DNA from 4 places in the Guyparkeria halopsychrophila genome. Region 2 is predicted to be linked to each of the others. Evidence: predicted binding sites of a transcription regulator. Region 2 holds the regulator's gene; each other region holds the start of a gene.

Region 1 (2,944 bases), on a different contig from region 2:
GGTGGAGGCCTGGGTCTTGCTCGCCAGCGAACGGACCTCTTCGGCGACCACCGCGAAACCGCGGCCGTGCTCGCCGGCGCGGGCCGCCTCGATCGCGGCGTTCAGCGCCAGCAGGTTGGTCTGCTCGGCGATCTCGCGGATGACGTCGACCACCGTGCTGATTTTCTCGCTGGCCGTTTCCAGGTCGCCGATGATGGTGCCGGCTGCTTCGATCTCGTCGGCCAGGGCGGCGACGTGGTCGATCGTCTCGTTGACCACGCGCTGACCGTCCTTGGCTTCCTCGTCCGCGTTCTGGGCGGCGTCGGCCGCGCCCGAGGCGTTCTGGGCGATGTCCTGGACCGTGGTGGTCATCTCGTTCATCGCCGTGGCCACCATCTCGGTTTCCTCGCGCTGACGCTGCACACCCTCGTTGGTGTCGGCAGTGATCTGCGAGAGCTCCTCGGCCGAGGCGGAGAGCTGGCCGGTGGAATTGGCGACCTCGTGAATTGAATCGCGCATCTTGCCGGCAAAGCGATTGAAGGCGGCCGACAGGTCGGCAATCTCATCGCGGCCGCTCTCGTCGAGCGTCTGGGTGAGATCGCCGTCACCGGCGGCGATGTCGTCCATCGCACGAACGGTGCGGCGCAGCGGGCGAGTGATGCTGCGGGTGATCAGAAAGCCAATAATGGCGGCAATCGCGATCGCCACGGCCATCACCGAGATGACCTTGTTGCGTGCCGCGGCCTGGAGCGTTACGTACTCGCTGCGATCCATGCTCACCGCAAGCACGCCCACCGGCTCACCGGAGAAATCCGCGATGGTGTGCGCGTAGGTCACCATCGGTGTCTCCCCGAGCATGTGCTCCCAGATCGTGGTGTCGCGCTGAGCGGCACGCAATTGCTCGGCATCGAGCGAGCCGGGTGAGCGGAGGGTCGAGCCGAACGCCTCGAAGTTGCCGCCGTCGGTCTCAAGGTACAGGCCGATGTCGACGCCGTAGCCATTCTTGAACTTGTCGAAGAAGGGCTGACCGAAACTCATGCCGAACTCGACACTCCCCTGGTGCTCGCCCTGGTAGCTGATCGGCGAGATGCCGCGCATGCCGAGACCCGCTACGCCGCGCTCCAGCCCGTGGACGCGTTTGCGTTCATTGTTGGTCGCCAGGACGGTCTTGCGAAAGCCGGAGAGGTCGTCTCCGAACTTTGCCGGCTTGTGGGCGCGGAAGAACGACACGGCGGGTGCCAGGTGGAAGTGAAACTGGCGTGCGCCAAAGTTTTCCTTGAGCGGCGGGAAGATCGGCTGGGTCATTGCGGCGAGTCGCTCGCGATCGCGCTCGGCCATGGCCTGCCCGACGTCCGGGATGCGGGAAATGGCCACGCTCAGCGCCTCGGCCAGTCGGCCCTCGGCACCGATTTCCGCCTGCGCGCTCTCGAACAGCTCTCTAAGTTCGCGTTGCTGCGCCTGCTTGATCGTGGCAGAGAACTCGGTGATCACCAGGGGAATGATCAGGGCCGCGATGAAAACAATGACCAGGGCAAATCCGAGGGCGAGTCGGGCACCGATGGTCAGGTTCTTGAACAGGGCTGGCATGCGTTGGCTCCGCGTGTGCTGGTTCTGGGAAGGCAAATGAATCGGGATTCATGACATCGGCCGGCCGACCGGAATCTTTAGCCTTACCGATTTACGGGGTAATGGGCCGGCCACAAGACAGGGCGGTACCCATGCATGGGGCGACCGGCATGGCTGGAGTATCCCAAAAGGTCGGGGAGGCTATCGGAAGGCGGGTATGGCGTCCAGTCGAGCTCGCGCGCTTGCGGTGGTCGTTGGCGCGAGCCTGTCCCGCCGGAACGTGCCGGCGTGTCGGCAGCAAGCGGCGGGAACAGCGGTGCAGGTGAGGCGTGCCGGGTTTCCCGGCGGATCAGTCGCCTTCCAGCTCCATCCAGCGATTGAGGACGGTTTCCAGTTCGGATTCGAGCTCGGTGACACGGGCGAGCGTGCGCTCGATCTCGGTCGGATCGCGCTGGTAGAAGCCGGGGTCGTTGATGGTGGTCTGCAGCTCGGCCTGTTCGGACTCGAGCGCCTCGATGCGGGCGGGCAGGGCGTCGAGCTCGCGCTGGACCTTGTAGGAGCGCTTTTTCGCCTTTTTCGGCTTGTCTGCGCCCGGTTTCCCGTTCGCTCCGGCCTTCGGTGTGCCTTTCTGGGCCGTCGTGGCGGCAGCGTTTGATCGTGCCGAGTCTTGCGCGACCTGATCGAGGTAGTCCTCGTAGCCGCCGATGACGTCCTCGATCTCGCCATCACCCTTGAAGACCAGCAGGCCGGTGACGACGTTGTCGAGGAACGCCCGGTCGTGGCTGACCAGCAGCAGGGTGCCCTCGTAGTCGGCCAGTGCCTGCTCGAGCACCTCGAGGGTCTCGAGGTCGAGATCGTTGGTGGGTTCGTCGAGCACCAGCAGGTTGGCCGGCTTGGCGAACAGCTTGGCCAGCAGCAGGCGGTTGCGCTCACCGCCGGAAAGCAGTTCCACCCGGGTGCGGGCCCGTTCCGGCGTGAACAGGAACTGTTGCAGATAGCCGATGCCGTGGACGTTGCTGCCCCCCACGTCAAGGCGGTCGCCCCCGTCGCAGAGGTTCTCGATGGCAGTCCAGTTGTCGCGCAACTGGGCACGGTGCTGGTCGAAGTAGGCAATCTCCAACTGCGTGCCGCGCTTGATGCTGCCCGAGGTCGGCTCGATCTGGCCGAGGATCAGCTTGATCAGGGTGGATTTGCCGGCGCCGTTGGGGCCGACCAGCCCCACCCGGTCGCCCCGCAGGATCGTGGTGGACAGATCGCGGATGACGGTCTTGTCGCCGAAGGACACGCTGGCGTCCTTTATCTCGGCGATGATCTTGCCGGAGGTGCGGCCGGAGTCGGTCGACAGGGCCACGCGTCCGGCCTTGTCGCGTCGGGCGGCGCGCTCGGCCCGCAGTTTTTC
Region 2 (2,944 bases):
CTGCTCGAGCAGGTCGATCACCCGCATCAGGAGCTGACCGGACAGATCCTGGAACTCCTGGGCCATCATGATCTCGGTGAGCTGACCCTTGAGTCGCTCGCCACAGGTCGTGGCCGAGTCCAGGTAGCGGGACATCGACTCGACCACTCCCCCCAGGCGAGCGTTATCGGCTTCGCTGGCGGCGACTTTAGCCAGTTCGTCCTTGAGACGCTGCGAGCGATCGACGATCTGCTCGGCCGTAGGCGTGGCGTCCTCGGTGATCGACAAGGTGCGGGTCGCGGCCTGTTCGGTCAGGGTGATCACGTAGCGCAGGCGGTCCCGCGCGTCCGGCATCTCGTCCTCGGCCAGCACCCCGAGCCGTTCGTCCTCGGCAAAGCTCTTGAGGGTGTCGTGGACCTCGCGCGTCATCCGACCGACCTCGTCGAAGATGTTGCCCGAGTAGGCGGCGGTGAGCTCACCGATCAGCTGGGCCTCTGCCGGCGTGTCCTCGTTCTCGATCGCCTCGACCAAGGCGCGGGCGTCGGCCAATCGCTTCTCACGGCCGACCACCGGCTGAAATTCATGCTCTCGTGCTTGAGTCATTCCGCGCCCCTATGATTCGACGCGTTCGAAGATCTTGTCGATCTTGGCCTTGAGCGTGGCCCCGTTGAACGGCTTGACGATGTAGCCGTTCACGCCCTCCTGGGCGGCGAGCACGATCTGCTCGCGCTTGGCCTCGGCGGTCACCATGAGCACCGGCAGACTGACGAGCTCCGGGTCGGCACGGACCGCCCGCAACAGGTCGATGCCGGTCATTCCCGGCATGTTCCAGTCGGTCACGAGGAAATCGAAATTGCCCTGCTTGAGCAGTGGCAATGCCGTCTGGCCATCGTCGGCCTCCTCGAGGTTCGTGAAGCCAAGCTCCTTGAGGAGGTTCTTGATGATCCGACGCATCGTGGAGAAGTCGTCAACCACGAGGATCTTCATGTTTCGGTCCATTTTCGCCCCTGGGATCGTGTGTCAGTACCAGGCAGATTGCCTTGTTCGAACGTGGGTATGAGGTTCTATCGGCGCCAACCGGAAAAGATTGAGCCCTTTCCGCACCCGACCTGCTATTTCCAGGCGTTCATCGCGGTCTTGAGCCGCATGATCGCCTTGTTGTGAATCTGGCAGACGCGCGATTCACTCACGCCGAGCACCGCGCCGATCTCTTTCTGATTGAGTTCCTCGACATAGTACAGGGACATCACCAGTCTTTCCCGCTCGGGTAGTTCATCGATGCAACCGGCCAGGTCGCGCTGAAAATGCCCCTCGGCCAGTGCCTCGTCGGGTTGCTGGCTGTTGAGATCGGCGATGTCGAAGGTCTCGTTTTCCCCCTCGCCACCGTGATCCAGCGAGCCCACGTGCACCGAGGAGGAATCGCTGATGGCGGCGTGGTATTCGTCGAGGGTGATGCCCATGCGCTCACAGACCTCGGCATCTCGGGCCTCGCGACCGGTGTCGGACTCGATGGCGGCTACCGTCTGCGCGATTTCCCGCTGGCGACGGTAGACCGAGCGCGGTGCCCAGTCGTTGCGGCGCACCTCGTCGAGCATCGCGCCGCGAATGCGCAAGCCGGCGTAGGTCTCGAACGAAGCGCCCTTGTCGCCATCGAACAGGCGGGCGGCATCGAGCAGCCCGACCATGCCCGCCTGAATCAGATCCTCGGCCTGGACGTGGGAGGGCAGACGCCCGAGCAGGTGAAAGGCCACCCGCTTGACCAGATCAGCGTGCTTGGCCACCAGGGCCTCGGTCGATCCGGCCTGAACGTTCTGATACATGGCGCGTGCATTCATAACAGGTTCTCGGGGTCCAGCTCGGCGTTGTTCACCAGTCGCTCGACGAAAAACTGCAACTGCCCCTTCGGCCCGCGTGGCACCGGCCACTGGTTGACCTTGTCCGCCATCGCCGTGAATGCCTGGGTCGACTTGGCACCGCCGTAAAGCTGAACGACGGTCTTCTGACGCTGCACGGCCCGACGCAGGTAATCGTCGAACGGCACCGACCCCATGTGGGTGAGCGTCACGTCGAGGAATCGCTTGGCGGCCACCGAAAGCTTCTCGAACAGACGTCGCCCTTCGGCGGCATCACGCACCATGTTGGCCACCACGTGGAAGCGGGTCACGTCATGTTCGCGCGAGAGCACCTTGATGACTGCGTAGGCATCGGTGATCGAGGCCGGCTCGTCACAGACCACCACCACGACCTCGCTGGCGGCCTCGGCGAAGCGCACCACCGAGTCGGCGATGCCCGCGGCCGAGTCGACCACCAGGGTGTCGACCGGCCAGCGCAGGCCGGAGAAGGCCGAGATCAGCCCGGCGTTCTCGGCGGCCGTCAGGCCGGCCATGCTGGCCACCCCGCTGGCCGCCGGCAGGATGCCGATGCCCTCGGGGCCTTCGAGCATGATTTCGTCGAGGGTCGCCTTGCCGGCAAGCACATGGGACAAATTGCCCCGCGACTGTAGACCAAGCAGAACGTCGACGTTCCCGAGTCCCAGGTCGGCATCCATCAGCACCACCCGCTCGCCGCTGCGCGCGAGTGCCACGGACAGATTGACCGAGACATTGGTCTTGCCCACGCCACCCTTGCCGCTGGTCACGGCGATCACCCGCACCGGGCGATTGGCATTGGCGTGGCGCGCCCCGTCGGCCTGGTCGTGGCCGCTAATGGCGGGCTGGGTTGTCATCCGGCTTGATTGAGCATCCACAGCGGATCATCCCGGTCGGTGTGTTCGAGTTGTGACTGGCCCATTTCCAGGGCCTGCTTGATCAGATCGGCCGCCTTCGGGAACCAGAGGTCTTCCGGGACGCGCTGCCCAACACCCGCGCAAACCAGCGGCAGACGACGCGGCTCGCCGTCGACACCGGCCAGCGGGCGCACCAGGGCAGCCAAGCCGCCGCCGAGCAGGACGGTCTCATCGAGTTTG
Region 3 (2,944 bases), on a different contig from region 2:
ATCTACCGCGTTCAGGGTAGAGGCCGTGCCGGAGAAGACCTCCGCAGTGGGACCACCTGTGGCGGTAAAGGAATCCGTCGAATCCAGCTGCACCGTCCCCATGGTGGTAGTGGCAGCGCCTACGGTGGTCAGATTGGTCGTATCCGCTGTGCCGTTGACGACCGAGTCAACCGTGGTGGCTGTGGAGCCTGCGGTGGCATAAGAGAAAGACGAGGTACTGATGTCCAGGCCCTCGCTGGAGGCGACCCGCACATTGCCTGACTCCGCGTCGATCGAGGCACTCAGGCCGGTGTTCGAACTGTCGGCATTGATGGTGTCCACCAATTCCTGCGCACTGGAGACGCCGACCAAATCGGTCGTTCCCTGATCGGTGCTGATCGAACCAGCGTCGATTGCTTCTGCGTAATCAGAGGCGATTTCCACCTCGGTGTAGGCAGTTGCGTTCACCCCGGTGTCGCTGGAAACGGCATTGATCGCGGAGGCGATGTCGTTCGCCTCGTCAGCGGCAGCCAAATCGACGTTCGCAACCTGCAAGGAAGACGAGTTGGTGATAGTGACGGTGCCGGCAGTGATGTCGTTCGTGGCGCCAGCGACGGTCGTCCCGGCGGTAGTGCCCTCACCATCAATGCGTTGACCACCGATTGAGCTGGCCGACACATTGCGCAGCGAGATATCGATGGTCTGGTTGGCCTCGGCACCGACCTGCAGCGCCTGCGAACCGAAGGTGCCGTCGAGCAGCTTCTGGGTACCGAAGGCGGTGGTGTCGGCGATACGGGTCAGTTCGTCCTGAAGGGCCGACACTTCCTTTTGCAGGGCAGCGCGGTCGGAAGACGAGTTGGAACCGTTGGCGGACTGGATGGACAGCTCACGCATCCGCTGCAGGATGTTGGTGGATTCCTGCATGGCGCCTTCGGCGGTCTGCGCGATGGAGATGCCGTCGTTGGCATTACGCGTTGCCTGGTTCAGGCCGTTGATCTGCGAAGTCAGTCGCTCGGAGATGGCCAGACCGGCCGCGTCGTCCGCCGCGCTGTTGATGCGCAGGCCGGAGGAGAGACGCTCCATCGCGCCTTTCATCTCGCTCTGGCTCGAGCTCAGCTGGTTTTGCGCGTTCAGCGCCATGATGTTCGTGTTTACGCCCATTACCATGATGTCGTCTCCTCTTTACAGACGGGCCCCGATCTTGGGGCGTTTTCTCTTGGTTACGGTTCCCTTATCGGCGTGGCTGATCAGACCTTTAGGCCTTGGGCGAAATTTTTTTTGCTTGGCGGTTGGGAGGCGTGCTGGGGCGTTGTGGCCGAGTGTATGACGGGGTGGGTGGTGATGCCAGGGGGGGGGTGTTGGGCTCTGTCGGTGTTGGGGTTGCCGGTGGGCGCGGGTGGCTTCGATTTCTGGGTTCCCGCTTTCGCGGGAACGACGAGGCCGTGGGGTGGGCAGCACGCAATCAAGCAGTCCGGGAGAGGGTTGAGCTGACCGGTGGCAGCACCCGCCACTCGGAACTCCGACGTCATTCCCGCGGAAGCGGGAATCCATGACAGGTTCGACGGAGCCGATAGGGCCGACTCTCCTGGCATACGTCATGAGGCGTCTTCTACGCTGCTGCCAACCGAGGCCGGTTGTGGCTGCGGACGCTGGATTCCCGCGTTCGCGGGAATGACGATTGGGCGTGCGCGAGCCCAAACCGGTTGGTGACGCCTCCAGGGGCCCGGCACTGCCACTGCCACTGCCACTGCCACTGCCACTGCCACTGCCACCTTAGTCGACAACCTTCCTGTTACACCACCGACATGATTCACCCTTACACTCGTGAGCTCATTCCCTCGAGCCCCTGACATGCCCACCATGCACCATCTGGAACTCCGTCCTTCCCTGCCGCCAGCGCTCTCCCGATTAAACGAGCTGGCCGGCAATCTGTATTACAGCCGGTCGCGGGCGGTGCGGGATCTGTTTGACCGCATCGATGCGGACACCTGGGCGCAGGTGGAGGGCAATCCCGTGCGGTTTCTGCAACTGGTGCCGCAGGCGCGGCTGGACCAGGCGGCGGGCGATTCGGCGTTTCTGGCGGAACTGGCGGCGGTCTGGCGCGAGTTCGAGGTGCATTGCTCCGATGCGCGCATGGACGTGCTCGAGCCGGTGATCGATCCGCAGGAGACGGTGGCCTATTTCTGCGCGGAGTTCGGCTTCCACGAGTCGCTGCCCATCTATTCCGGCGGGCTGGGGATTCTGGCGGGGGATCATTGCAAGGCGGCATCGGACCTCGGTCTACCGCTGGTGGGCGTGGGCCTGCTTTACCGGCAGGGCTATTTTCAGCAATGCATCGATGCCGAGGGGCGCCAGCATGCGCGCTTCGAGGATCTGGATTTCTCGCATCTGCCCATCCACCCGGCCAAACGGGACGAGCAACCGGTCCACATAAGCCTGGAATTCCCGGGGCGCGTGGTGACGGCGCAAGTCTGGGAGGCGCGGGTCGGGCGGGTGCCCGTTTATCTACTCGATACCGATGTGGACGAAAACACCGCCGCGGATCGCGAGATCACGCACCAGCTCTACGGCGGTGACCGACGCCGGCGGCTAGAGCAGGAAGTGCTGCTGGGCGTGGGCGGCGTGCGGGCCCTGCGGGCCCTGGGCATCACACCATCGGCCTGGCATATCAACGAGGGCCACGCGGCGTTCTCGATTCTCGAACGGGCGCGAGAACTCACCGCGGACGGCCTGCCGTTCGACCCGGCCCTGAACGCCGTGGCCGCCGCGACCCTGTTCACCACCCACACGCCGGTGCCGGCCGGGCACGACACCTTTGCCCGCGAATGGGTCGAGGGGCATTGGCAGCCGCATCTGCCCATTCTGGGCATCGATGCCTCCCGGCTGCTGGCGCTGGGTGCCGACCCGGCGCATGACGGCAAGCACTTCAACATGACCGCCCTGGCCCTGCGCGGCTCGCGCCAGC
Region 4 (2,944 bases), on a different contig from region 2:
TCCCTCTCTCTGGTTCGAGACAAAGGCCAGCCGCACGCCCGTGGCTCAGGCGATGGCGGCGATGCGCGTCGCTTGGCGAGTGCTTACCGGCCGCGGCTGAACCCGCCGCAGTCAGCGGTCAAAGACGAAAACGCGCGACCTGGCTCGCCAGGCGATCGGCCTCACGATTGACCGATTCGACGGCCGCGTTGGCCGACTGCATGGTTTCGCCATTGCGTTCGACCACCTCAATCAGCGAGTTGAGATCGGCGGTGAGTTGCTCGATCGCCGTCTGGTGGCGTTGGCCGTGGCTGGCCGCCTCCTCGGTGAGATTGACCGTGTCGGCCACCGATTTGAGCATCTCGGACAGCCCGCCCGAGGCGGTCTGCAACGACCGCTCGGCATCCGAGGAGTAGCGGCTGGCCTCCTGCATCTTCTCGTCGGCGGCGGTGACGTCGCGCCCCAGTGTTTCCATCACCAGACCGATCTCCTGGGCGGCCTCGCCACTGCGACCGGCGAGCTTGCGCACCTCGTCGGCGACCACGGCAAACCCGCGCCCGTGCTCGCCGGCACGGGCCGACTCGATCGCGGCATTCAGGGCGAGCAGGTTGGTCTGCTGGGCGACCGCGTTGATGGTCGCGGTCATCCCGCTGATCCGGTCACGGGCGGCCACCAACGAGGTGATCAACGCGGCGGTTTCCTCGACGCGCTCCTGCGAGCGGCTGATCGAGGCCACGCTCTCGCCGACCTGGCCACGGGTCTGCTCGGCGCGCGACTGCAGCTCACCGGCCTGCTGCCCGGCCTCATGAATCGCCTCGACCAACCGCGCGCCGCCGTTGGCCACCTCGTGGGCCTCGCCCAGGGTGCGCTCGCGCTGCGCCTGGACCCGACCCTGCGCCGACATCACGCTCGACACGCTTTCATCGAGACTACCGGCGGCCGAGGACAGCGAATCACTGCTGCGATTCAGATCCCCCATCTGCACATGCAACTGATCGATCATGCCGTTGACGCTGGTCACGATCTCACCGAGCGAGTCATGGCTGACGATCTGGCACTTCTCGGTGAGATTGCCGTCGCGGACGGCACCAGCCAGGCGCGCGAGTGCCCCCATTCGCCGCAGCAGGATCAGGTGCGCGAGCCCGTAGTTGACGAACCCCACGGTCAACCCGGCGCCGAGGCAACCGACCACGAACCAGCCCAGCATGCCATCGCGAAACTCAACGAAGAATGAAGCGAACACCGGGAAGATCGCCCCCATGACGACGCCCATGCCGACAAAGGACCATTTCAGGCGACGCAGGATGCTGGGCTGACTCATGGTGGATAGCACCTTGCTTGAAGTGGATGGCGGGAAAGGATTCACGCTCGCTTGTATATCGGTCGGGCGGGCGATTTCTTGAGGGCCGACGGCGATCCGATCCCCGGCTGGGCCCCGACGGAACTGGTAGAATCCGTGCCCATGAATGCAGAATCCCCCAGCCCGGCGGTCGACCCCCATCTGGCGGCCGCCGAATGCGAGCGTCTCGCCCGCCCGGTGGGCAGTGCCTTCCGGTTGGCCAGCCTCAAGTTGTCCCCCGCCCGACAGCGGGCGGTCACGGCCCTGCGCGCGCTGGATGTGTCGCTGGCCGAGATTCCGGAGACCGTCAGCGAGCCGCAGGTGGCCATGGCCAAGCTCGACTGGTGGCGCGAGGCACTACTCGGCATGACCAAGGGCCGAGCCGAGCACCCGGTAATTCAGTCTCTGGCCGCGGGGCTGGACGAGATCGGGCTGGGCGAGCAAGCGCGGCGCGAGGACTCACCGCTGATCGCCCGACTGGAAGAGCGGCTGGGCGCGGCACGCATCGAACTCGAATACGAAGGCTTTGCCACCGAAGCGGACCTCGAGGCCTTTCTCGACGCGCGTTACGCCAGTCTGTTCGCCCTGTACGGCCGGCTGCTGGAGCTGCCCGTCGAGCAGATCGAGGCCGCCGCCCGACTGGGGCGCTGGCACGGCCGGCTCGACCGGGCCCGGCTGCTGGGGCGTCACGCACGCGACGGACGCGTCTACCTGCCGCAAGACACCCTGAATCGTTTCGGGCTGGACGAGGCCGATCTTTACCGCGAACCCGCGCCAGCGGCGCGCGAGGCGCTGTTTCGCGAGGAACTCGCCAGGATTCGCGACGGCCTGGATGACTGGCAGGCAAACGGTCGGCCGCCCCGCCTGTTTCGCATCCTGCGTGCCATCGACCGCGAGCATCTGCGCCTGATGCAGGAGACGCCCGCCGAGCTTACCGGCGCACGTCATGAGATCAGCCCCGTGCGCTGCTGGTGGCTTGCCTGGCGTGCCTCCTGGTAACCCAAACGAACCCGGCCCCGATCCTACAGCCCAACCATCACGGGCTCACACTCCCGAGACATCCCGATGACCGACTCCCCTTCCTCCAAAACGGCCGCCGATTCGTCGACTGACACCTCGTTCGCCGGCCAGGTCGTGCTGATCAATGGCGCGACGGGCGCGCTGGGCACCGCCATCGCCCAGACGCTGGCCGCGCGCGGCGCGACCCTGATCCTGCTGGGACGCAAGCTCGACCAGCTCGACCGGCTGGCCGACGACATCAACCAACGGGTCCTTCCCGAGCTGCCCGCCGCGTCCCGCGGCGAGCCACCCCTGATCCAACCGGTGGATTTCTCGGGTGCCGCCCCGGAGGACTACACGACGCTCGTCGAGGGCATCGAGCAGGCCTTCGGCCGCCTGGACCTGCTGGTGCATGCCATGGGCACGGCCGGTGAGCTCGCGCCGCTCGCCCAGGCCGACCTGATGAAGTTCCAGGAAAGCCTGCACGTGAACCTGACCGCGCCATTCGCCCTGAGCCGCAGTGCCTGGCCACTGCTGGAGCAATCGGAGCGCCCGCGGGTGCTGTTCTTCACCGATCGCGGCACCGAGGCCTTCGGCAACGCCCACGACATCGCACACGCCGGCGTG

The links. Region 2 encodes FliA, which starts transcription of late flagellar genes. Its sites were predicted from a motif close to GCTAAAGTTNNNNNNNNNNCNGCCGATA; they were not measured.
Region 1: a site for FliA is predicted at 1,621-1,648, ahead of ABGV18_RS04865 (methyl-accepting chemotaxis protein). Genes of this name have one in related genera too.
Region 3: a site for FliA is predicted at 1,212-1,239, ahead of ABGV18_RS06790 (flagellin N-terminal helical domain-containing protein). Genes of this name have one in related genera too.
Region 4: a site for FliA is predicted at 1,357-1,384, ahead of ABGV18_RS06890 (methyl-accepting chemotaxis protein). Genes of this name have one in related genera too.

Annotation. Positions count from the first base shown of each region.
Region 1 covers NZ_JBDODP010000008.1:17,838-20,781, forward strand. The annotation lists gene ABGV18_RS04865 (methyl-accepting chemotaxis protein) at 1-1,566, opposite strand, end outside; gene ABGV18_RS04870 (ATP-binding cassette domain-containing protein) at 1,895-2,944, opposite strand, start outside.
Region 2 covers NZ_JBDODP010000002.1:39,418-42,361, reverse strand. The annotation lists gene ABGV18_RS01200 (protein phosphatase CheZ) at 1-582, opposite strand, end outside; gene ABGV18_RS01195 (chemotaxis response regulator CheY) at 592-978, opposite strand; gene ABGV18_RS01190 (RNA polymerase sigma factor FliA) at 1,092-1,814, opposite strand; gene ABGV18_RS01185 (P-loop NTPase) at 1,811-2,704, opposite strand; gene flhF (flagellar biosynthesis protein FlhF) at 2,701-2,944, opposite strand, start outside.
Region 3 covers NZ_JBDODP010000012.1:44,005-46,948, reverse strand. The annotation lists gene ABGV18_RS06790 (flagellin N-terminal helical domain-containing protein) at 1-1,140, opposite strand, end outside; gene glgP (alpha-glucan family phosphorylase) at 1,831-2,944, shown strand, end outside.
Region 4 covers NZ_JBDODP010000012.1:65,531-68,474, reverse strand. The annotation lists gene ABGV18_RS06895 (hypothetical protein) at 1-100, shown strand, start outside; gene ABGV18_RS06890 (methyl-accepting chemotaxis protein) at 119-1,300, opposite strand; gene ABGV18_RS06885 (squalene/phytoene synthase family protein) at 1,442-2,317, shown strand; gene ABGV18_RS06880 (SDR family NAD(P)-dependent oxidoreductase) at 2,384-2,944, shown strand, end outside.